Regions from separate parts of the Streptomyces sp. NPDC102490 genome, predicted to be linked through region 1. Evidence: predicted binding sites of a transcription regulator. Region 1 holds the regulator's gene; the other holds the start of a gene.
The links. The regulator HspR, encoded in region 1, represses chaperone genes until heat shock. The targets are predictions, from matches to a motif close to TTGAGNNNNNNNNNCTCAA.
Positions count from the first base shown of each region.

Region 2: the regulator HspR is predicted to act here: its motif matches at 6,472-6,490, upstream of lon (endopeptidase La).

Region 1 is NZ_JBIWJU010000002.1:419,849-430,188, reverse strand. Features, by position in the region: gene ACIRGB_RS05430 (LuxR C-terminal-related transcriptional regulator) at 1-962, shown strand, start outside; gene ACIRGB_RS05425 (LuxR C-terminal-related transcriptional regulator) at 925-1,962, opposite strand; gene ACIRGB_RS05420 (sugar ABC transporter substrate-binding protein) at 2,112-3,230, opposite strand; gene ACIRGB_RS05415 (heat shock protein transcriptional repressor HspR) at 3,434-3,889, opposite strand; gene dnaJ (molecular chaperone DnaJ) at 3,895-5,085, opposite strand; gene grpE (nucleotide exchange factor GrpE) at 5,128-5,805, opposite strand; gene dnaK (molecular chaperone DnaK) at 5,802-7,658, opposite strand; gene ACIRGB_RS05395 ((Fe-S)-binding protein) at 8,562-10,340, shown strand, end outside.
Region 2 is NZ_JBIWJU010000001.1:156,942-167,281, reverse strand. Features, by position in the region: gene ACIRGB_RS00780 (multifunctional oxoglutarate decarboxylase/oxoglutarate dehydrogenase thiamine pyrophosphate-binding subunit/dihydrolipoyllysine-residue succinyltransferase subunit) at 1-3,384, opposite strand, end outside; gene ACIRGB_RS00775 (sensor histidine kinase) at 3,668-4,792, opposite strand; gene ACIRGB_RS00770 (response regulator transcription factor) at 4,789-5,523, opposite strand; gene ACIRGB_RS00765 (spermidine synthase) at 5,637-6,335, opposite strand; gene lon (endopeptidase La) at 6,513-8,936, shown strand; gene ACIRGB_RS00755 (lysozyme) at 9,011-9,838, opposite strand; gene ACIRGB_RS00750 (MarR family winged helix-turn-helix transcriptional regulator) at 10,073-10,340, shown strand, end outside.

The DNA of each region.
Region 1 (10,340 bases):
ACCACGGCGACGAACTGTGCGACACGGCACTCGGCCTCTACTCCCGCGCTCTGCGGGAGGGGCACCTGGACAGTGGCGAGGTGGCGGCCGCGCCGTGCCTGGTCGACCTCGGCTTCGTGCACCCGGCCATCGACGACTTGGACCGGCTCGAGCCGGTCGCACCGGCCGTCGCGCTGCAACGCCTGCTCCGTTCCTCGGAGGACCGCATCGCCGACGAGCGGCGCCGCGGTCAACGCATGGCCGACCTCTTCGAGCCCCTCATGCGCCTGGGCGCACACGGTGTCGCCGCCGAGGACACTCCGGCCCTCAGAATCCTCGGCAGCAAGGAGCGGGCGGGCCAGGCCATCGAGGAGGCCATGGCCGAGGGCAGAGAGGAACTCCTCGCGATCCAGCCGCACGACGCGCACGTCACCAGGCGTCCCGACATCCTCGAAGGGGCCCTGAAGCGGGACCAGGCCTTCCTCGACCGCGGTGGCCGCGTGCGCGCCCTGTACCAGCACACCATGCGCCACGCCCCCTACGCACGCGCCCGCTACGAGCACCTGACCGGCGACGTGGAGGCCCGCACGCTCGACGAGGTGACCGAACGGCTCATCATCGTCGACCGCGCCGTCGCCTTCATCCCCGCCAGCGCCGACCGCTCACGCGCCCTCGAAGTCCGCCACCCCGCCCTCATCGGCTACTTCGTCAACACCTTCGACCGGCTCTGGCACCTGGCCACCCCCATGCACCCCCAGGCCGTCCACCAGCCCACCCTCAACGGCATCACCCCCCGCCAGCGCGCCATCGCCACCCTGCTCATCGAGGGCCACACCGACAGCGACATCGCCGACCGCCTCGGCATGAACGTGCGCACCGCCCGCGTCCACATCGCCAAACTCGCCGCCACCCTCGGCAGCGAGAGCCGGGCCCAGCTCGGCTACCTCATCGGGCAGTCGGGGCTTCTCGACCAGGAAGGATGACGGGGGCCGGCGTGCCGTGCGGGGAGCCGTCCAGGCCGGCCTGGGCGATGCGGACGCCCAACTGCGTGCGGCTGGCCGCGCCCAGGGTCTCCGAGAGGCGGGCGATGTGCGCGCGGGCCGTGCGGACGCTGATGCCGAGGCGTTCCGCGATCACCGCGTCCTGGTGGCCCTCGGCGAGCAGCGCCGCGATGGACTGCTCGCGGTGGGAGATGCCCTCGATGCCGGTGTCGGGGAGGGGCGCGGTCAGGGGGATGGCCAGGCGCCACAGGCGTTCGAAGACCGTGACCAGGTAGGCGATCAGGGCCGGGTGGCGCAGTTCCAGGGCCATCGTGCGGTCGGTGTTGGCGGGGATGAAGGCGACCGTGCGGTCGAAGAGGATGAGGCGGTCGATGACCTCGTCCAGGGTGCGGGCCTCCACCGCGTCACCCATGAGTTCGAGGTAGTTGAGCAGGCCCTGCCCGTGCCGGGCCACATGCGTGTACAGGTCCCGCATCCGCACCCCGCGCCCGCGCAGCGCCAGCGCCCGGTGCAGCCCCTCGGACAGCTCGTGCTCGCGCCGGATGCCGCCGGGCTGGACGGTGAGCACCTCCGTCGTGCAGGACTGCGTCGCCTCGTCCATCGCGGCCTGGATGCGGGACAGGCCGTCCAGGACCCGGATCGCCGTGCGCTCCGGGCCGGCCGGGGTCTGGAGCAGCCTGCCGAGGCCCGCGTACCACTCGAAGGCCTCCACGGCCGAGCCCACCCGCCGCTGACTGGCGCTGACCTCGTCGTGGACCCCGCGCAGCAGCCGGGTCATGACCTCCTGCGGGGAGGTCGGCACCAGCCAGTCCATGTCGTCGGGGTCGGGGTGCAGCAGGGCCAGTTCGAGGAGGCAGGGGACCGGCTCGGCGTCCTGGCGCGGCACCCTCCCGCGCCGGACGGCCCGGGAGTACAGGCGGTCTCCGGCCGCGCACAGCCGCTCGGCCCCGTGCGGGTGCTCCTGAGCCCCGTGCCCGGCCATCGCCCATCCCACCCCCGGTTCCGGCTTTCCGCAGCGCAACTATGCGCGGCCCGGACCGGCTCCGCAACACGGCTCCACCCCGCACGGGGCACGAAACGAGCCGGTTGCGACCGGAATGACCCGCCGGTGGGACCCGGAAGACACACGGCCTACTTCAGGCCGAGTTCCTCGCACGCGTCCGCGTACTTGGCCGTGCAGATGTCGGTGACCTTGTAGAAGCCGTCCGCGACGACCGTCTCCTCGATGTTGGCCTTGGTGAGGGCGACGACGGGGACGAGCTGGGCGGGGATGCCCTTGAGGGTGGGGCTGTCGACCTTGTCGCGGGCGAGCGCGTCGAACTGGATGTCCCGGCCCTGGACCCGCGCCACGGCCATCTCCGCGGCGTTCTCGGCCTCCTGCGGGTAGGACTTGTACACGCTCATGTACTGCTCGCCGGTGACGATCCGCTGCACCGCCGCGAGTTCCGCGTCCTGGCCGGTGATCGGCGGCAGGTCGGTGACGCCCGCGTCCTCCAGGGCCTTGATGATGCCGCCCGCCATGCCGTCGTTGGCCGAGTAGACGCCCGCGATCTTGTTCTTGCCGATCTTCTCGATCGCCTCGGTCATGTTCGCCTCGGCGTACTCCGGCTTCCAGTCCTTGGTGTCGAAGGACTGGGCGATCGTCACCTTGCCGTTCAGCTCGGACAGCGCGCCCGCCTTGAACTGCTTGGCGTTCGGGTCGGTGGACGAGCCGTTCATCATGACGATCTTGTCGGAGCCGTCCGGGTCGCCGCCGAGCGCCTCGATGAGGGAGCGGCCCTGGACCTCGCCGACCAGCTCGTTGTCGAAGGATATGTAGGCGTCGATCGGGCCCTCGGCCAGCCGGTCGTAGGCGATGACGGGGATGCCGGCGTCCTTGGCCTTCTGCACGGCGTCCCCGATGGCGTGCGAGTCGACCGCGTCCAGCACGATCACGTCGACGTCGTCCTCGATCATCTGCTGCATCTGGTCGGCCTGCTTGGTGGCGCTGGCCTCGGCGTTGGCGTACTTGACGATGCCCTCGTCCCGGGTGAGTTCGCCGATCTTCTTCTTGAAGAAGGGGTAGTCGAACTGCTCGTAGCGCGTGTTCTCCTTCTCCGGGAGCAGCAACCCGACCAGGAGGTCGTTGCCCTTGGTCGGGCTCGCGCCGTCACCGCTCTCCGACGCGCCCAGCACACCGCAGGAGGCCAGCGAGAAGGTCATCAGGGACGCGGCCACGGACATGGCGGTTCGACGGGCACGGCTGCTCACTGCGCTAGACCTTCCGACACACGGGTGTAGTTGGTACCGAGGGGCCCAGATGACCCGGGTGAAGGAAGCCAACGCTGTCTTCACCAAATCGTCAAGAAGTACTAGACCAATGAGACAGCACCGTTGTGAACAAGCCCCGGAGGACGAGTCCGTCCTCCGGGGCCGCCGGTGCCGTCTTCCCTTGTGCCGCCTGCCGGCCCGGGTCAGTCCGAGGACTGGCCGTGGCGCTTGGGCCGCCAGACCACCAGGGCGCTGGTCTGCTGTACCTCTTGGTAAGGAACCAGGTCACGGCGGTACGACGCGTGCACCGCGGCCTCGCGCTGGCGCATCGCGGTGGCCGCGCCGTCGAGGGCTGCGGCCAGCTCGGCCGCGCGGGCCTGGAGCTCGGCGACCTGGTTCTCCAGCTCGATGATGCGCTTGATTCCGGCCAGGTTGATGCCCTCGTCCTGCGACAACTGCTGAACCTGTCGGAGCAGTTCGATGTCGCGGGCCGAGTAGCGCCGGCCCCGGCCGGGCGTGCGGTCCGGGGAGACCAGGCCGAGGCGGTCGTACTGGCGCAGGGTCTGGGGGTGCAGGCCGGAGAGCTGGGCCGCCACCGAGATGACGTAGACCGGGGTGTCCTCGGTCAGTTCGTACGGGTTGCGTCGCCGACCGTCCATTCCCGTCAAGCTCCCTTCGCGGCCTGGAACAACTCCGCCCGCGGATCGTCGTCCGCGGTCGCCTCGCGATACGCCTCCAGCGCGTCACGAGCCTTCCCCGTCAGATCCTTCGGAACACTCACCTCCACGGTGACCAGAAGGTCGCCGCGGGTGCCGTCCTTGCGGACCGCGCCCTTGCCCCGGGCCCGCATGGTGCGGCCGTTGGGCGTGCCCGCCGGAAGCTTCAGCGTGACCGGCGGACCGCCCAGGGTCGGGACCCGGACCTCGCCGCCGAGGGCCGCCTCGGCGTAGGTGACCGGGACGGTGACGGTGAGGTTGTCGCCCCGGCGGCCGAACACGGGGTGTTCCTTGACGTGCACGACCACGTACAGGTCGCCCGCCGGACCGCCCCGCTCGCCCGGTGTGCCCTTGCCGCGCAACCGGATGCGCTGCCCGTCCGACACCCCGGCGGGGATGCGGACCTGCATGGTCCGCGAGGACTTGGCGCGTCCGGAGCCCTTGCAGACCTCGCAGGGGTCCTCGGCGATCAGGCCGCGGCCCTTGCAGTCCGGGCACGGGTCGGTGAGCGAGAAGCCGCCGCCCGAGCCCCGGGCGACCTGGCCGGTGCCGACGCAGGTCGGGCACACGCGCGGCGTGCCGTTCTTGTCGCCGGTGCCCGAACAGGCCTTGCAGGGCGCCTGCGAGGACATCCGGAGCGGCACGGTCGCGCCCTCGATGGCCTCGGTGAAGCTCAGGGTGACCTCGGACTCGATGTCCTGCCCGCGCCGCGGCTGCGTGCGCGGGCCGGCGCCGGGTCCGCCGCCGGTGCGGTTGAACAGGCCCCCGAAGACGTCGCCCAGGCCGCCGCCGAAACCGCCGGCGCCCTGGCCCCCGCCCTGGGCGCCGCCTCCGAAGAGGTCGCCCAGGTCGAAGTTGAAGGTGCCGCCGCCGGCGCCCGGCCCCGGACGGAACCCGCCGTTGCCGAAGAGGGCGCGGGCCTCGTCGTACTCCTTGCGCTTCTTGGGGTCACCGAGGATGTCGTTGGCCTCGGAGATCTCCTTGAAGCGCTCCTCCGCCTTGACGTTTCCCTTGTTGGCGTCCGGATGGTTCTCGCGGGCGAGCTTCCGGTACGCCTTCTTGATCTCGGCCTCGGTGGCGTCCTTGGGGACGCCGAGAACCTTGTAGTAGTCCTTCTCGATGAAGTCCTTCGTGCTCATCCCCGACGTCCCTCCTTCCTCGGCTTCCTCGTCACGTCAAGCTCAGCCCTCGTCCGGGCCACCGCTCTCCTTGCTTCCGGCGTTGTCCTCCGCGTCGGTGGCGTCCTGCCCCTCGGAGCCGGCCTCGGCCGGCTTGACCGTCTGGGCGCCCGGCTGCGGCTCGGCCACCGCCACCCGCGCGGGGCGGATGGTGCGCTCGCCGATCCGGTACCCGGGCTGAAGGATCGCCACGCAGGTCGTCTCGGTGACGTCCGGCGCGTAGGAGTGCATCAGGGCCTCGTGGATCGTCGGGTCGAAGGGCTCGCCCTCCTTGCCGAACTGCTGGAGGCCCAGCTTGGCGACCGTGGTCTCCAGCGACTCCGCGACGGACTTGAAGCCGCCGACCAGCTCGCCGTGCTCCCGGGCGCGCCCGACGTCGTCGAGCACGGGAAGCAGCTCGGACAGGAGGTTCGCGACCGCGACCTCCTTGACCGCGACGCGGTCCCGCTCCACCCGGCGGCGGTAGTTCTGGTACTCGGCCTGGAGGCGCTGGAGGTCCGCCGTGCGCTCGTTCAGCGCGGTGCGCACCTGGTCCAGCTGGGCCACCAGGCCCGCGTTCTCGCTCGCGTCCCCGGCCGGGGCCGCCCCCTCCTCGGAGGCGGCCTGCGGCTCGGCGTCGTCAGGGGTGGCGCCGGAGGGGACGTCGGGCTTCTCGTCGAAACCCGGGGTCTCCTCCGTCACGCGGCACCGTCCTTGCGCTCGTCGTCCACGATCTCGGCGTCGACGACGTCGTCGTCGGCACCCTTGCCGTCGGCACCGGCGTCGGCGCCCGGGGCCTCGCCGCCGGCGGCCTGCGCGGCCTGGGCGTCGGCGTACATGGCCTGGCCCAGCTTCTGCGAGACGGCGGCGACCTTCTCGGTGGCGGTGCGGATCTCGGCGGTGTCCTCGCCCTTGAGCTTCTCCTTCAGCTCGGCGACGGCGGACTCGACCTCGGTCTTCACCTCGCCGGGGACCTTGTCCTCGTTGTCCTTGAGGAACTTCTCCGTCTGGTAGACGAGCTGCTCGCCCTGGTTGCGGGACTCGGCGGCCTCGCGGCGGGCGTGGTCCTCCTCCGCGTACTTCTCGGCCTCCTGGCGCATCCGGTCGACCTCGTCCTTCGGCAGCGAGGAGCCGCCGGTGACGGTCATCTTCTGCTCCTTGCCCGTGCCCAGGTCCTTCGCGGTCACGTGCATGATGCCGTTGGCGTCGATGTCGAAGGCGACCTCGATCTGCGGGACGCCGCGGGGCGCCGGCGGCAGACCGGTCAGCTCGAACATCCCGAGCTTCTTGTTGTACGCCGCGATCTCGCGCTCGCCCTGGTAGACCTGGATCTGCACGGAGGGCTGGTTGTCCTCGGCGGTGGTGAAGATCTCCGAGCGCTTGGTCGGGATCGTCGTGTTCCGCTCGATCAGCTTGGTCATGATGCCGCCCTTGGTCTCGATGCCGAGGGACAGCGGGGTGACGTCGAGCAGCAGGACGTCCTTGACCTCGCCCTTGAGGACACCGGCCTGGAGGGCGGCGCCGATGGCGACGACCTCGTCCGGGTTGACGCCCTTGTTGGCGTCCTTGCCGCCGGTCAGCTCCTTGACCAGCTCGGCGACGGCGGGCATCCGGGTGGAGCCACCGACGAGGACGACGTGGTCGATCTCGGACAGCTGGATGCCGGCGTCCTTGATGACGTTGTGGAACGGCGTCTTGCAGCGCTCCAGCAGGTCGGCGGTCAGCTGCTGGAACTGGGCGCGGGTGAGCTTCTCGTCCAGGTGCAGCGGGCCCTCGGCGGACGCCGTGATGTAGGGCAGGTTGATGTTGGTCTCGGTGGACGAGGACAGCTCGATCTTGGCCTTCTCGGCCGCCTCTCGCAGGCGCTGGAGCGCCATCTTGTCCTTGGCCAGGTCCACGCCGTGGCCGGACTGGAACTGCTTGACCAGGTAGTCGACGACGCGCTGGTCCCAGTCGTCACCACCGAGGTTGTTGTCACCGTTGGTGGCCTTCACCTCGACGACACCGTCGCCGATCTCCAGCAGCGAGACGTCGAACGTACCGCCACCGAGGTCGAAGACCAGGATGACCTGCTCGTCCTTGTCCAGGCCGTACGCCAGCGCGGCGGCGGTCGGCTCGTTGACGATGCGCAGGACGTTGAGGCCCGCGATCTCACCGGCCTCCTTGGTGGCCTGGCGCTCGGCGTCGTTGAAGTACGCCGGGACGGTGATGACCGCGTCGGTCACCTTCTCGCCCAGGTAGGACTCGGCGTCCCGCTTCAGCTTCTGCAGCACGAAGGCGCTGATCTGCTGCGGGTTGAAGTCCTTGCCGTCCAGGTTGACCTTCCAGTCGGTGCCCATGTGGCGCTTGACCGAGCGGATGGTCCTGTCGACGTTCGTGACCGCCTGGCGCTTGGCCACCTCGCCGACCAGCACCTCACCGTTCTTGGCGAAGGCGACGACGGACGGCGTGGTCCTGGCGCCCTCGGCGTTGGTGATGACGGTGGGCTCGCCGCCCTCCAGAACGCTGACGACGGAGTTAGTCGTGCCCAGGTCGATGCCGACCGCACGTGCCATGGTGAATAACCTCCAGCTGACTTGAGTGGAACAGGCTCAAGTGTGCACGACGCCCGGCGATGGGTCAACAGAGGTGAGTCGGGCGGACTCAACTCTTATCCGTTCCTTACACGCAACGGCCCTCTGACCTGCACGTTCTCGATACTCGCGACCTGGCGAACCGGAAAAATCCCCCGGGAAAGTCCCACCACCCGGGGCTCCGCCTGCCCCGTGAGGCAGCTCGGACACACCGGCACCCGCACCCGGCCGCCACACCGGCACCCTCGCCGCCGCGCAGGCGCGGGAGCCGCGGCGGCCCGTAGACCCGTACCCGCGCCGGCCCCGCCACCCCGGCGGCCAATCCACCCGCCACCCACAGCACCGCCGGCCCGCCCACCCGGCCGGTGTCCGTCGGCACCCCCACGAGCACCGCGCCCAGCGCGGCCCCGCCGAGGACCACCACCGCACCCTGCGCGGTGAGCCCGAGCCCCCGCAGCCGGTGTGCAAGGCGGTCGGGCCCGCCGCGCGCCGGGGACCGCCCGGCCAGCCGGCGCGAAAGGAGGACCAGGACGGCGTCGGCCACCGGCACGGCGTGTCGGCGCGCACAGCACCCCGCCCCGCCGCCGGGCGCGCACCCCGCCGGACGGAGACGGCCAGCCCGGCGAGCAGGAAGCCCGTGAAGAGCGACCCGCACACGCCAAGCGCGCTCCGCGCGGGATGCCAGTTGCGCAGCGGGAACCCGGCGAGCGCGCCGGCCACCGCCCCCGTACGGCCCCGATGGGGTCAGGGTTGCCTCAGCGACGCAGATCACCGCACGTCCGACTACAGTGCGGCGAAGGATGGGGGTACTCTCAGACGGACTGAATAAGTTACCGCTTAGTAATACCGCCCCCTCGTAACCTCGCAGGCCCGAGGAGCCCCCAAATGCAACTCGCCGCGATCATCGTGTCGCTGGTCCTGATCGTGGTCGGCGTCGCACTGTTCGGCCGCGCCGTCCTGCAGATCGTCACCTACCTGCGGCTGGGCCAGCCGGTACCCGCCGGCACGCGGACCAACGACCCCGTGGACCGCACCGTCACCGTGGTCAGGGAGTTCCTCGGCCACACCCGGATGAACCGCTGGGGCATCGTCGGCGTGGCGCACTGGTTCGTCGCGGTGGGCTTCTTCTCCCTGCTGCTGACCATCGTCAACGCCGTCGGCCAGCTCTTCCAGGCCGACTGGATCCTGCCGGTCATCGGCGACTGGGCGCCGTACAACGTCTTCGTCGAGTTCATCGGCACGATGACGGTGCTCGGCATCCTGGCCCTGATCGTCATCCGGCAGTTGAGCCACCCGAGGAAGCCGGGCCGCAAGTCCCGCTTCGCGGGCTCCAACTTCGGCCAGGCGTACTTCGTCGAGGCCGTCATCCTCATCGTCGGCGTCTGCATCTTCATGCTGCACGCGCTGGAGGGCGCCCTCCACCACGTGGACGGCTACGAGGCGTCGTTCTTCATCTCGTACCCGGTCGTCTCCGCGCTCCGGGACGCCGACCTCGGCACGCTCCAGAACCTCGTCTACTTCTTCGCCGGGCTCAAGATCGCGACCTCCTTCATCTGGATGATCACGGTCGCCCTGAAGACCGACATGGGCGTGGCCTGGCACCGCTTCCTGGCCTTCCCGAACATCTGGTTCAAGCGTGACGCCAAGGGCGGCACCGCGCTCGGCCCACTGCTCCCGATGACCTCGGGCGGCAAGCCGATCGACTTCACCGACCCCGGCGACGACGACGTCTTCGGCGTCTCCCAGGTCGAGCAGTTCTCCTGGAAGGGCCTGCTGGACTTCTCCACCTGCACCGAGTGCGGCCGCTGCCAGTCGCAGTGCCCCGCCTGGAACACCGGCAAGCCCCTCTCCCCCAAGCTCCTGATCATGTCCCTGCGCGACCACGCGCACGCCAAGGCCCCCTACCTGCTGGCCGGCGGCGGCAAGACCATGGAGGGCGAGGAGAAGGCGTCCGAGGAGCAGCTGGCGGGCGTCCCCGCGGCCGCCCTCGCCGAGGCCGAGCGCCCGCTGATCGGCACCCTCGAAGAGAACGGCGTCATCGACCCCGACGTCCTGTGGTCCTGCACCACCTGCGGCGCCTGCGTCGAGCAGTGCCCCGTGGACATCGAGCACGTCGACCACATCGTCGACATGCGCCGCTACCAGGTCATGATCGAGTCGGCGTTCCCGTCCGAGGCGGGCACGATGCTCAAGAACCTGGAGAAGAAGGGCAACCCCTGGGGCCTGGCGAAGAAGCAGCGCCTGGAGTGGCTCAAGGAGCTGGACTTCGAGGTCCCGGTCGTCGGCAAGGACATCGAGGACCTCACCGAGGTCGAGTACCTGTACTGGGTCGGCTGCGCCGGCGCCCTGGAGGACCGCGCCAAGAAGACCACCAAGGCCTTCGCCGAGCTGCTGCACATCGCGGGCGTCAAGTTCGCGATCATGGGCGGCGACGAGAAGTGCACCGGTGACTCCGCCCGCCGCCTGGGCAACGAGCCCCTGTTCCAGGAGCTCGGCATGGAGAACGTCATGACCCTCAACGCCGCCTTCGGCGAGGAGATGGACGACGACGGCAAGGTCACTGAGGAGTCCCGCAAGCCCAAGTCGGCGAAGAAGATCGTCGCCACCTGCCCGCACTGCCTCAACACCCTCGGCAACGAGTACCCGCAGCTCGGCGGCGACTAC
Region 2 (10,340 bases), on a different contig from region 1:
GAACTCCTCCGCCTTCGAGGCCGCCGCCTTCAGGCGCAGCATCGACTTCGGGGTGAAGACCACCAGCGGCTTGTGGTGCGGGTTGTGCACCTGCCACCGCAGGAGGTGGAAGTAGTTCGACGGCAGGGTCGGCATCGCGACCGTCATGTTGTTCTGCGCGCACAGCTGGAGGAAGCGCTCGGGGCGGGCCGAGGAGTGGTCCGGGCCCTGGCCCTCGTAGCCGTGCGGGAGCAGCAGCGTCACGCCGCTCGTCTGGTTCCACTTCTGCTCGGCCGACGAGATGAACTCGTCCACGACCGTCTGCGCGCCGTTGACGAAGTCGCCGAACTGCGCCTCCCACATCACCAGCGCGTCCGGGCGGGCCAGCGAGTAGCCGTACTCGAAGCCCATCACCGCGTACTCGGACAGCAGGGAGTTGTAGACGTTGTACCGGGCCTGGTCCTCGGACAGGTACAGCAGCGGGGTGAACTCGTCGCCCGTCTCCCGGTCGATGACGACCGCGTGGCGCTGGCCGAAGGTGCCGCGCTGCGAGTCCTGGCCGGTGAGCCGGACCGGCACGCCGTCCAGGAGGAGGGAGCCGACGGCGAGGGTCTCGCCCATGCCCCAGTCGATCGTGCCGTCCTCGACCATCGCCGCGCGGCGCTGCAACTGCGGCAGCAGCCGCGGGTGCACGGTGATGTGGTCGGGGATGTTGACCTGGGACTCGGCGATGCGCTTGACGGTCTCCGCGCTGATCGCGGTGTTCACCGCGACCGGGAACTCCGCCTGCGGCTCCGAGGGCTCCGCGGACGCCGGCTGCGAGACGGCCTCGCGGACCTCGGTGAAGACCTTCTCCAGCTGGCCCTGGTAGTCCTGGAGCGCCTGCTCGGCCTCCTCCAGGGTGATGTCGCCGCGACCGATGAGGGACTCGGTGTACAGCTTGCGCACCGAGCGCTTCTTGTCGATCAGGTCGTACATCAGCGGCTGGGTGAAGGCCGGGTTGTCGGTCTCGTTGTGACCGCGGCGGCGGTAGCAGATGAGGTCGATCACCACGTCCTTGTTGAACGCCTGGCGGAACTCGAAGGCGAGCCGCGCCACGCGGACGCAGGCCTCCGGGTCGTCGCCGTTCACGTGGAAGATCGGGGCCTCGATCATGCGGGCCACGTCGGTGGCGTACATCGAGGAGCGCGAGGACTCCGGGGCGGCGGTGAAGCCGACCTGGTTGTTGATGACGACGTGGACCGTGCCGCCGGTGCGGTAGCCGCGCAGCTGCGACATGTTCAGGGTCTCGGCCACCACGCCCTGGCCCGCGAAGGCCGCGTCGCCGTGGATCGCCACCGGCAGGACGGTGAAGTCCGTGCCGCCCTTGTTGATGATGTCCTGCTTGGCGCGCGAGACGCCCTCCAGGACCGGGTCCACCGCCTCCAGGTGCGAGGGGTTGGCGACCAGCGAGACCTTGATCTGCTCGCCGTCCAGGCCGGTGAAGGTGCCCTCGGCGCCCAGGTGGTACTTCACGTCGCCGGAGCCGTGCATCGACTTCGGGTCGAGGTTGCCCTCGAACTCGCGGAAGATCTGCGCGTACGACTTGCCGACCACGTTGGCCAGCACGTTCAGCCGGCCGCGGTGGGCCATGCCGATGACGACCTCGTCCAGGCGGGACTCGGCCGCCGAGTCGATGACCGCGTCGAGCAGCGGGATGACGGACTCGCCGCCCTCCAGGGAGAACCGCTTCTGGCCGACGTACTTGGTCTGGAGGAACGTCTCGAACGCCTCGGCGGCGTTCAGGCGGCGCAGGATGCGCAGCTGCTCCTCGCGCTCCGGCTTGGTGTGCGAGCGCTCGATGCGGTCCTGGATCCACTTGCGCTGCTTCGGGTCCTGGATGTGCATGAACTCGACGCCGGTGGTGCGGCAGTACGAGTCGCGCAGCACGCCGAGGATGTCGCGCAGCTTCATCAGGGACTTGCCGGCGAAGCCGCCGACCGCGAACTCGCGCTCCAGGTCCCACAGGGTGAGCCCGTGCTCGGTGATGTCCAGGTCGGGGTGCTTGCGCTGCTGGTACTCCAGCGGGTCGGTGTCGGCCATGACGTGGCCGCGCACCCGGTAGGAGTGGATCAGCTCGAAGACGCGGGCGGCCTTGGTGACGTCGTCGTCGTGCGAGGCGTCGATGTCCTTGAGCCAGCGGACCGGCTCGTAGGGGATGCGCAGCGCCTTGAAGATGTCGTCGTAGAAGCCGTTCTCGCCCAGCAGCAGGTTGGCGACCTGGCGGAGGAACTCGCCGGAGGCGGCGCCCTGGATGACCCGGTGGTCGTAGGTCGACGTGAGCGTCATGACCTTCGAGATGCCGAGCTTGTTCAGGGTGTCCTGGCTGGTGCCCTGGAACTCCGCCGGGTAGTCCATGGAGCCGACGCCCAGGATGACCGACTGGCCGGGCATCAGACGCGGCACGGAGTGCACGGTGCCGAGGCCGCCGGGGTTGGTCAGGGAGACCGTGACGCCGGTGAAGTCGTCCATCGTCAGCTTGTTGTCGCGGGCGCGACGGACGATGTCCTCGTAGGCCTGCCAGAACTCGAAGAAGTTCAGCGTCTCGGCCTTCTTGATCGCCGCGACGACCAGCTGGCGGTCGCCGTTGGGCTTGACCAGGTCGATGGCGAGGCCGAGGTTGATGTGGGCCGGCTTGACCAGGGTCGGCTTGCCGTCCTTCTCGCCGAACGAGTGGTTCATCGACGGCATGGCCTTGATGGCCTGCACCATCGCGTAGCCGATCAGGTGCGTGAAGGAGATCTTCCCGCCCCGCGCGCGCTTGAGGTGGTTGTTGATGACGATGCGGTTGTCGAACAGCAGCTTCACCGGGACCGCGCGCACGGACGTGGCCGTGGGCAGCTCCAGCGAGGCGTTCATGTTCTTCGCGACCGCGGCGGCCGGGCCGCGCAGGGTCACCAGCTCGGGGCCCTCGGCGGCGGCGCCGGCGTCCTTGGCGGGCGCGGCGGCCTTCGTCTGCGGCTTGGCGGCGGGCTTGGCCGGCGCGGGCGCGGCGGCGGGCTTCGCGGCCGGAGCGGCGGGGGCGGGCGCGGCGGGCTGCGCGGGAGCGGACGTCGCCGCCTTCGGCTGGGCCGGGGCCGGGGCCGCGGCGGGGGCCTGCGCCTGCGGGGCGGGAGCGGCCTGCGGCGTGCTGCCGGAGTCCGTGGTCACCGCGTCGGACGCGGGCTGCGCCGCCGCTCCGGGCTTGTAGTCGGCGAAGAAGTCCCACCAGGCTCGGTCCACGGAGTTCGGGTCCTGGAGGTACTGCTGATAGATCTCGTCGACGAGCCACTCATTGGCACCGAAGGCGGCCGCGGGGTTCTTTCCCGCGCCTGCTTGGTCGGTGTCGGTCGAGATGCTCGAGTTACTGGGGGACTGTGGCGACACGGCGAGAACCGCCCTCTTCCGCTTCTTCACAAGATGGTGGACAGCGGGAATCAAGGCTACGCCTACCGGCCCCCGAAGGTCAGGCCGGGCCCGTTCATCGTCGCGTAAGTCACATCACAGACTGTGTTTCGGCGCTGGAAATGGCGGGAAACAAGCGAGGTTCCGCTACGTGCGGGATCGGGAGACCGCGACCCGGCGCCTCGAAAACGCGGGTCCGTGCCTGATCACACGTGTCCGCCAGGGCGGACGCAGTGGATCTTGGTGCTCCGCTGCGAACCCTACGTCAACCGGTCGTCGACGGCAGGCCCGGAAGAGTGATGAGGATCCGGCAGCCCCGCTCGGATTCGGCCACGCCGATCCGGCCGCCGTGCAGATCCACCGCCCAGCGCGCGATGGCGAGGCCGAGACCGGTGCCGCCGTCGCTGCCCGGACCGTGCGGCCGGGACACCGACCCCCGGTTGAACCGCTCGAACACCCGGCGCCACTCCGAGCGCGGAATGCCGGGGCCCTCGTCGAGCACCTCCAGCTCCAGCGACTCGGGCAGCTCCCCGCGCCGCGCCCGGACCGTCACCCGGCCGTGCGGCGGGCTGTGCTTGACGGCGTTGTCGATGAGGTTGGCGACGACCTGGTGGATGCGCTCGGGGTCGGCGTGCGCGGTCAGCTCCGGCGGGAAGACGTCCAGGGCCAGGTGCACGTCGGTGCGGGTGTGGCTGCCGGAGCCGGAGGCGATGCCCGCGCGCGCGGAGGCGACCATGTTGGCCTCCTTCAGCACGCCCGACAGGTACGGCCACACCTCGAAGCGCCGCTTGCGCAGCGGTATGACGCCGTTGTCCAGGCGGGAGAGGTCCAGCAGCGTCTCCACCAGCCGGCCGAGCCGCTCGGTCTGGCCGAGCGCGGTGCGCATGGTCTCCGGGTCGGCCTCGGTGACGCCGTCGACGATGTTCTCCAGCACCGCGCGCAGGCCCGCGATCGGGGTGCGCAGCTCGTGCGAGACGTTCGCCACCAGCTCCTTGCGCTGGAGGTCCTGGGCCTCCAGGTCGTCGGCCATGCGGTTGATGGTGACGGCCAGGTCGCCCAGCTCGTCGCGGCGGTTCTCGCGCACCCGGCGGGTGTAGTCGCCGTGCGAGATGGACCGGGCCACCGCGTTCATCTCGTCCAGCGGCGCGGTCAGCGAGTGCGCCACGAACTGCGTGATCAGCAGGGTGGCGATCATCGAGAACACCGTGATGAAGCGCAGCTCCGTCTTGGTGTGCACCGCGATCACCGACAGGCCGGTGGTGATCAGTACCGACGTGACGACCAGCGCGCCCAGCTTGGTCTTGATCGAGAACGGGCGTACGCCGCCCCAGGACTCCCCGGAGTGCCGAGAGCCGGGGCTCCTCCGTGCGGCTTCCCGTTCTCGGCTCATGGCGTCGGCGTCTCCAGCGCGTAGCCCACGCCGTGCACGGTGCGGATGCGCTCGGCGCCGATCTTCCGGCGCAACGCCTTGATGTGGCTGTCCACGGTCCGGGTGCCGGAGGCGTCCGCCCAGTCCCACACCTCGGCGAGCAGCTGCTCGCGGGAGAGGACCGCGCGAGGGGTGTTCGCCAGGCAGACCAGCAGGTCGAACTCGGTCGGCGTGAGGTGGACGTCCTCACTGCGCACCCGCACCCGGCGCTGCGCGTGGTCGATCTCCAGTTCGCCCAGGCGCAGGATGCCGCTGCGCGGCGTCGAGGCGGCCACCACGGCCCGCTCGACCCGCCGCAGCAGCACGTGCACGCGGGCGGCCAGCTCGCGCATCGAGAACGGCTTGGTCATGTAGTCGTCGGCGCCCACGCCGAGGCCGACCAGCATGTCCGTCTCGTCGTCGCGCGCGGTGAGCATCAGCACCGGCACCGGCCGCTGGGCCTGCACGCGCCGGCAGACCTCCAGGCCGTCGAAGCCGGGCAGCATGATGTCGAGGATCAGCAGGTCGGGCTGCCATGCCTCGGCCGTGTCGACGGCGGACGGACCGTCGCCCGCCGTTTGCACCAGGAACCCCTCGGCGCGCAGCCGGGTCGCGATGGCGTCCACGATCGTCTGATCGTCCTCGACCACCAGCACCCGACGCTGGGCGCCCTGGGTGGCCGTGCCGTTGTGGGAGGTCTGTGTCTGCTCCATCGCCCGCCCCTGAGGTGTGCTTTACGGAATCCGTGGGGTGATCCCATGACTGCGCTTGACGCTTGAATGATCCGCGTCAGGGCAGCAGCGTACGGGGAGTCACCACGCCTTTGCTATCCAGGCCCGACGCCGATGTGCACGACGTCCGGAACGCCCCGGGCAACGGGGATCTCTTCGGTACGCACCTGCTGGAAACCGGCATTACGCAAGGTTTCTTCGAATTCCGGAGAGGGCTGCGCGGACCATACGGCGAGCACTCCGCCGGGCCTCAACAGGCGTGCGCAGCCCGCCAGTCCGGCCGGTGCGTACAGCCCGTCGTTGCCCTCGGTGACGGTCCAGCCGGGGCCGTTGTCGATGTCCAGGCACAGGGCGTCGTACGTGTCGGATGTCTCATTGACGTACGCGACCAGGTCCGCCTCGACGACCTCCGTGCGGGGGTCGGCCAGCGCGTCGGCGGAGAGCGCGGCCAGCGGTCCGGTGCGGTGCCAGTCGATGATGGCGCCCTCGCGTTCGACGACCGCGATCCGGCCCCAGCGGGGGTCGGCGGCCGCGTGGGCGAGGGAGAAGCCGACGCCGAGTCCGCCGATGAGCAGGTGCGGCGCGGTCCGTCCGCCGGAGGCGGCCAGCGCGTCGGCCGCCGCGTCGACCAGCCGCCGCTCCGACCGCCCGTCGGAGGTGTCCATCAGGAAGCAGCCGTTGGCGATGATCTGGAGCAGGGTCCCGTGCCGGCGCAGGACCACCTCGCCGTACGGACCCTCGCGGCGGTCCAGCACCTCGGCGGGCTCGGGGGAGTCGTGGGTAGGGAGGGGCATCGGCCCATCCTGGCACCCGCCCCGCGCAGGAATGCCGCCCGGTCCGGCGGTGCTGTCCCCGGAGGCGGGATGTACCCCCGGAGCTTGATCGCTGAGAGCGAACATCCCTTGGGGAACAATCAGGGGCTCCCTTTCATTGAGTCGGTGTAACTCAACTTGACTGCCGAAGGGGAGATCATGGCTGCTGAGTCCGCCGCCTTCACACCGCTCACCCTGCCCGTGCTGCCGCTCGACGACGAAGTGGTCCTGCCCGGAATGGTCGTCCCCCTGGACCTGAGCGACGCCGAGGTGCGGGCCGCGGTGGAGGCCGCCCAGGCCGCCGCCAGGTCCGAGCCCGGCAAGCCCCGGGTCCTGCTCGTCCCGCGCATCGACGGCACCCACGCCGCCACCGGCGTGCTCGGCACGGTGGAGCAGGTCGGCCGCCTGGCCGACGGCGACCCCGGCGCCCTGATCCGCGGCCGTGACCGGGTGCGCATCGGCGCCGGCACCACCGGCCCGGGCGCCGCGCTCTGGGTCGAGGGCACCCGGGTCGACGAGACCGTTCCCGATCCGCTGCCCGGCCAGGTCACCGAGCTGGTGAAGGAGTACAAGGCTCTCGCCACCGCGTGGCTGCGCAAGCGCGGCGCCTGGCAGGTCGTCGACCGGGTCCAGGCCATCGACGACGTGTCCGCGCTCGCCGACAACTCCGGTTACTCGCCGTTCCTGAGCACCGAGCAGAAGGTCGAGCTGCTCGAGACCACCGATCCGGTCGCCCGCCTGAAGCTCGCCACCCAGCAGCTGCGCGACCACCTCGCCGAACAGGACGTCGCCGAGACCATCGCCAAGGACGTCCAGGAGGGCGTCGACAAGCAGCAGCGCGAGTTCCTGCTGCGCCGCCAGCTCGAAGCCGTCCGCAAGGAGCTGCGCGAGATCAACGGCGAGCAGGAGGGCGAGGAGTCCGACGACTACCGTGCCCGGGTGGAGGCCGCCGACCTGCCCGAGAAGGTCCGCGAGGCCGCGCTCAAGGAGGTCGACAAGCTGGAGCGGTCCTCCGACCAGTCGCCCGAGGGCTCCTGGATCCGCACCTGGCTCGACACGGTCCTGGAGATGCCGTGGAGCGAGCGCACCGAGGACGCCTACGACATCCGGGGCGCCCAGGCCGTGCTCGACGCCGAGCACGCGGGCCTGGAGGACGTGAAGGAGCGCATCACCGAGTACCTGGCCGTGCGCAAGCGGCGCGGCGACCGGGGCCTCGGCGTGGTCGGCGGCCGGCGCGGCGGTGCCGTACTGGCCCTGGTCGGTCCGCCCGGCGTCGGCAAGACCAGCCTCGGCGAGTCCGTCGCCCATGCGATGGGCCGCAAGTTCGTCCGCGTCGCCCTCGGCGGCGTCCGCGACGAGGCCGAGATCCGCGGTCACCGGCGTACCTACGTCGGCGCGCTGCCCGGCCGGATCGTGCGGGCGATCAAGGAGGCGGGGTCGATGAACCCGGTCGTCCTGCTCGACGAGATCGACAAGGTGGGCTCCGACTTCCGGGGCGACCCGGCCGCCGCGCTGCTGGAGGTCCTGGACCCGGCCCAGAACCACACCTTCCGGGACCACTACCTGGAGGTGGAGCTGGACCTGTCCGACGTGGTCTTCCTCGCCACCGCCAACGTCCTGGAGGCCATCCCGGAGGCCCTGCTCGACCGCATGGAGCTGGTCCGCCTCGACGGCTACACCGAGGACGAGAAGGTCGTCATCGCCCGTGACCACCTGCTCCCGCGCCAGCTGGAGCGGGCCGGACTGGACGCCGACGAGGTCACCGTCGACGAGGGCGCGCTGCGCAAGCTGGCGGGCGAGTACACCCGCGAGGCGGGCGTGCGCACCCTGGAGCGGTCCATCGCGCGGCTGCTGCGCAAGGTGGCGGCCCAGCACGAGCTGGGCGAGCGGGAGCTGCCGTTCACCGTCACCGACGGCGACCTGCGCGAGCTGATCGGCCGGCCGCACCACGTGCCCGAGTCCGCCCAGGACCCGGCCGAGCGGCGCACCGCGGTGCCCGGCGTGGCCACCGGTCTCGCGGTCACCGGCGCGGGCGGCGACGTCCTCTACGTCGAGGCGTCGCTGGCCGACCCGGAGACCGGCGCGGCGGGTCTGACGCTGACCGGTCAGCTGGGCGACGTGATGAAGGAGTCGGCGCAGATCGCGCTGAGCTTCCTGCGCAGCCACGGCGCCGAGCTGGAACTGCCGGTGGGCGACCTCAAGGACCGGGGAGCGCACATCCACTTCCCGGCGGGCGCGGTCCCCAAGGACGGCCCGAGCGCCGGCGTCACCATGACCACGGCCCTCGCCTCGCTGCTCTCGGGCCGGCTGGTCCGCACCGACGTGGCGATGACCGGCGAGGTCTCGCTGACCGGGCGGGTGCTGCCGATCGGCGGGGTCAAGCAGAAGTTGCTCGCCGCGCACCGGGCGGGGATCACCACGGTGATCATCCCCAAGCGCAACGAGCCCGACCTGGACGACGTCCCGGCCCAGGTGCTGGACACGCTCGACGTCCACGCCGTCACCGACGTCCGCCAGGTCCTGGAGCTGGCGCTCGCACCGGCGACCAACGGTGCGGAGCGTGAGGTTCCGGTCGCGGCGTGACGGACGCGCACCCAAGGGGCGAAGGCCCGGGTCCCGTGAGGGGGCCCGGGCCTTCGCCCGCGAGCGAGGGGCCGTCAGCCGTTGGCGAGGGCCTGGACGCGGTCCAGCGCGCCGTTGAACTTGTTGTGATCGCCGACGGTCGGACCGGACGACGTGTACTGCCACATCGTGTAGTAGCCCCAGCCGGCCGGCAGGGTGCCCACCGTCGTGGCGTACCGGGCGATCCACAGCGGGTTGTACGCGGCGAAACCGCCGTAGTTGCCGGTGCACTGGGTCCACCAGCTGGTGGCCGTGTAGATGACAGCGTCCCGGCCGGTGCGCGCCTTGTACGTGTTCAGGAAGTCGCGGATCCAGGAGACCATCGCGCTCTGCGACATGCCGTAGCAGGCGGCGCCGTACGGGTTCCACTCGATGTCGAGCGCGCCCGGCAGCGTCCTGCCGTCCCTGGACCAGCCGCCGCCGTGGTCGACGAAGTAGTTGGCCTGGGTGGCGCCGCTCGTCGTGTCCGGGGTGGCGAAGTGGTACGCGCCCCGGATCATGCCGACGTTGTAGGAGCCGTTGTACTGCTGGGCGAAGTAGGGGTTGGTGTAGTACGTCCCCTCGGTGGCCTTGGCGTAGGCCCACCTGACGCCGCTGTTCCACAGGGTCGACCAGGCGACGTTGCCCTGGTGGCTGGAGACGTCGACGCCCTCCGTCTGGGCCGCGCGGCCCGGGACGGGGGTGCCGTGTTCGCCGTCGTGGGCCGCGACGCCCATGCCCATGTGGGCGGAGCCGCGCGGCGGGACGTCCGCGGACGACGCGGCGTCGGCGGGAAGGGTGAACACGAGGGAGAACGCGGCGAGCAGGATTCCGGTGACGGCGAACCGCCGTCCACGGGCCGATCCGGATCTGTGCACGAGCATGACGTGCCTCCGCTGGCTCGGTGGTGCTCGGTGGGGGTTGCGCGGGTGGGGAGACCTGGATGGCGTGCGCATGCCATCCGGAGGTGCGGTGAAAACTCTACGCACGTAGAAACGGCGGGTGGAAGAGGACCGGGAGCCGCCGTTGGTCTAAGCCTGCGAAATACTTGGCGAGCTGCGGCGATGGCGGCCCGTGGCGGAAACTTTCAGGACCGGAAAATCGAGGCAGGGGCTGACGTGCACGAAGACGGGAACGGCGGCGGTCGCGCAGGCGAAGCCCGCCTGTCCGGCGGTGGTGTGAACCAACCCGAGTTCCTCGCCCTGGAACGGGAGCTGACCGTCCTGCTGCGACGGGCACGGGCCAACCAGGGGGAGATGGCCCGGGAGGTCCACCCTGACCTGGAGTCGTCCGCGTACGGCCTGCTCGTCCGGCTCGGCGAGTGCGGCGGCCAGCGCGCCACCGACCTCGCCGCCTTCATCGGCGTCGGCAAGGCGACGATGTCCC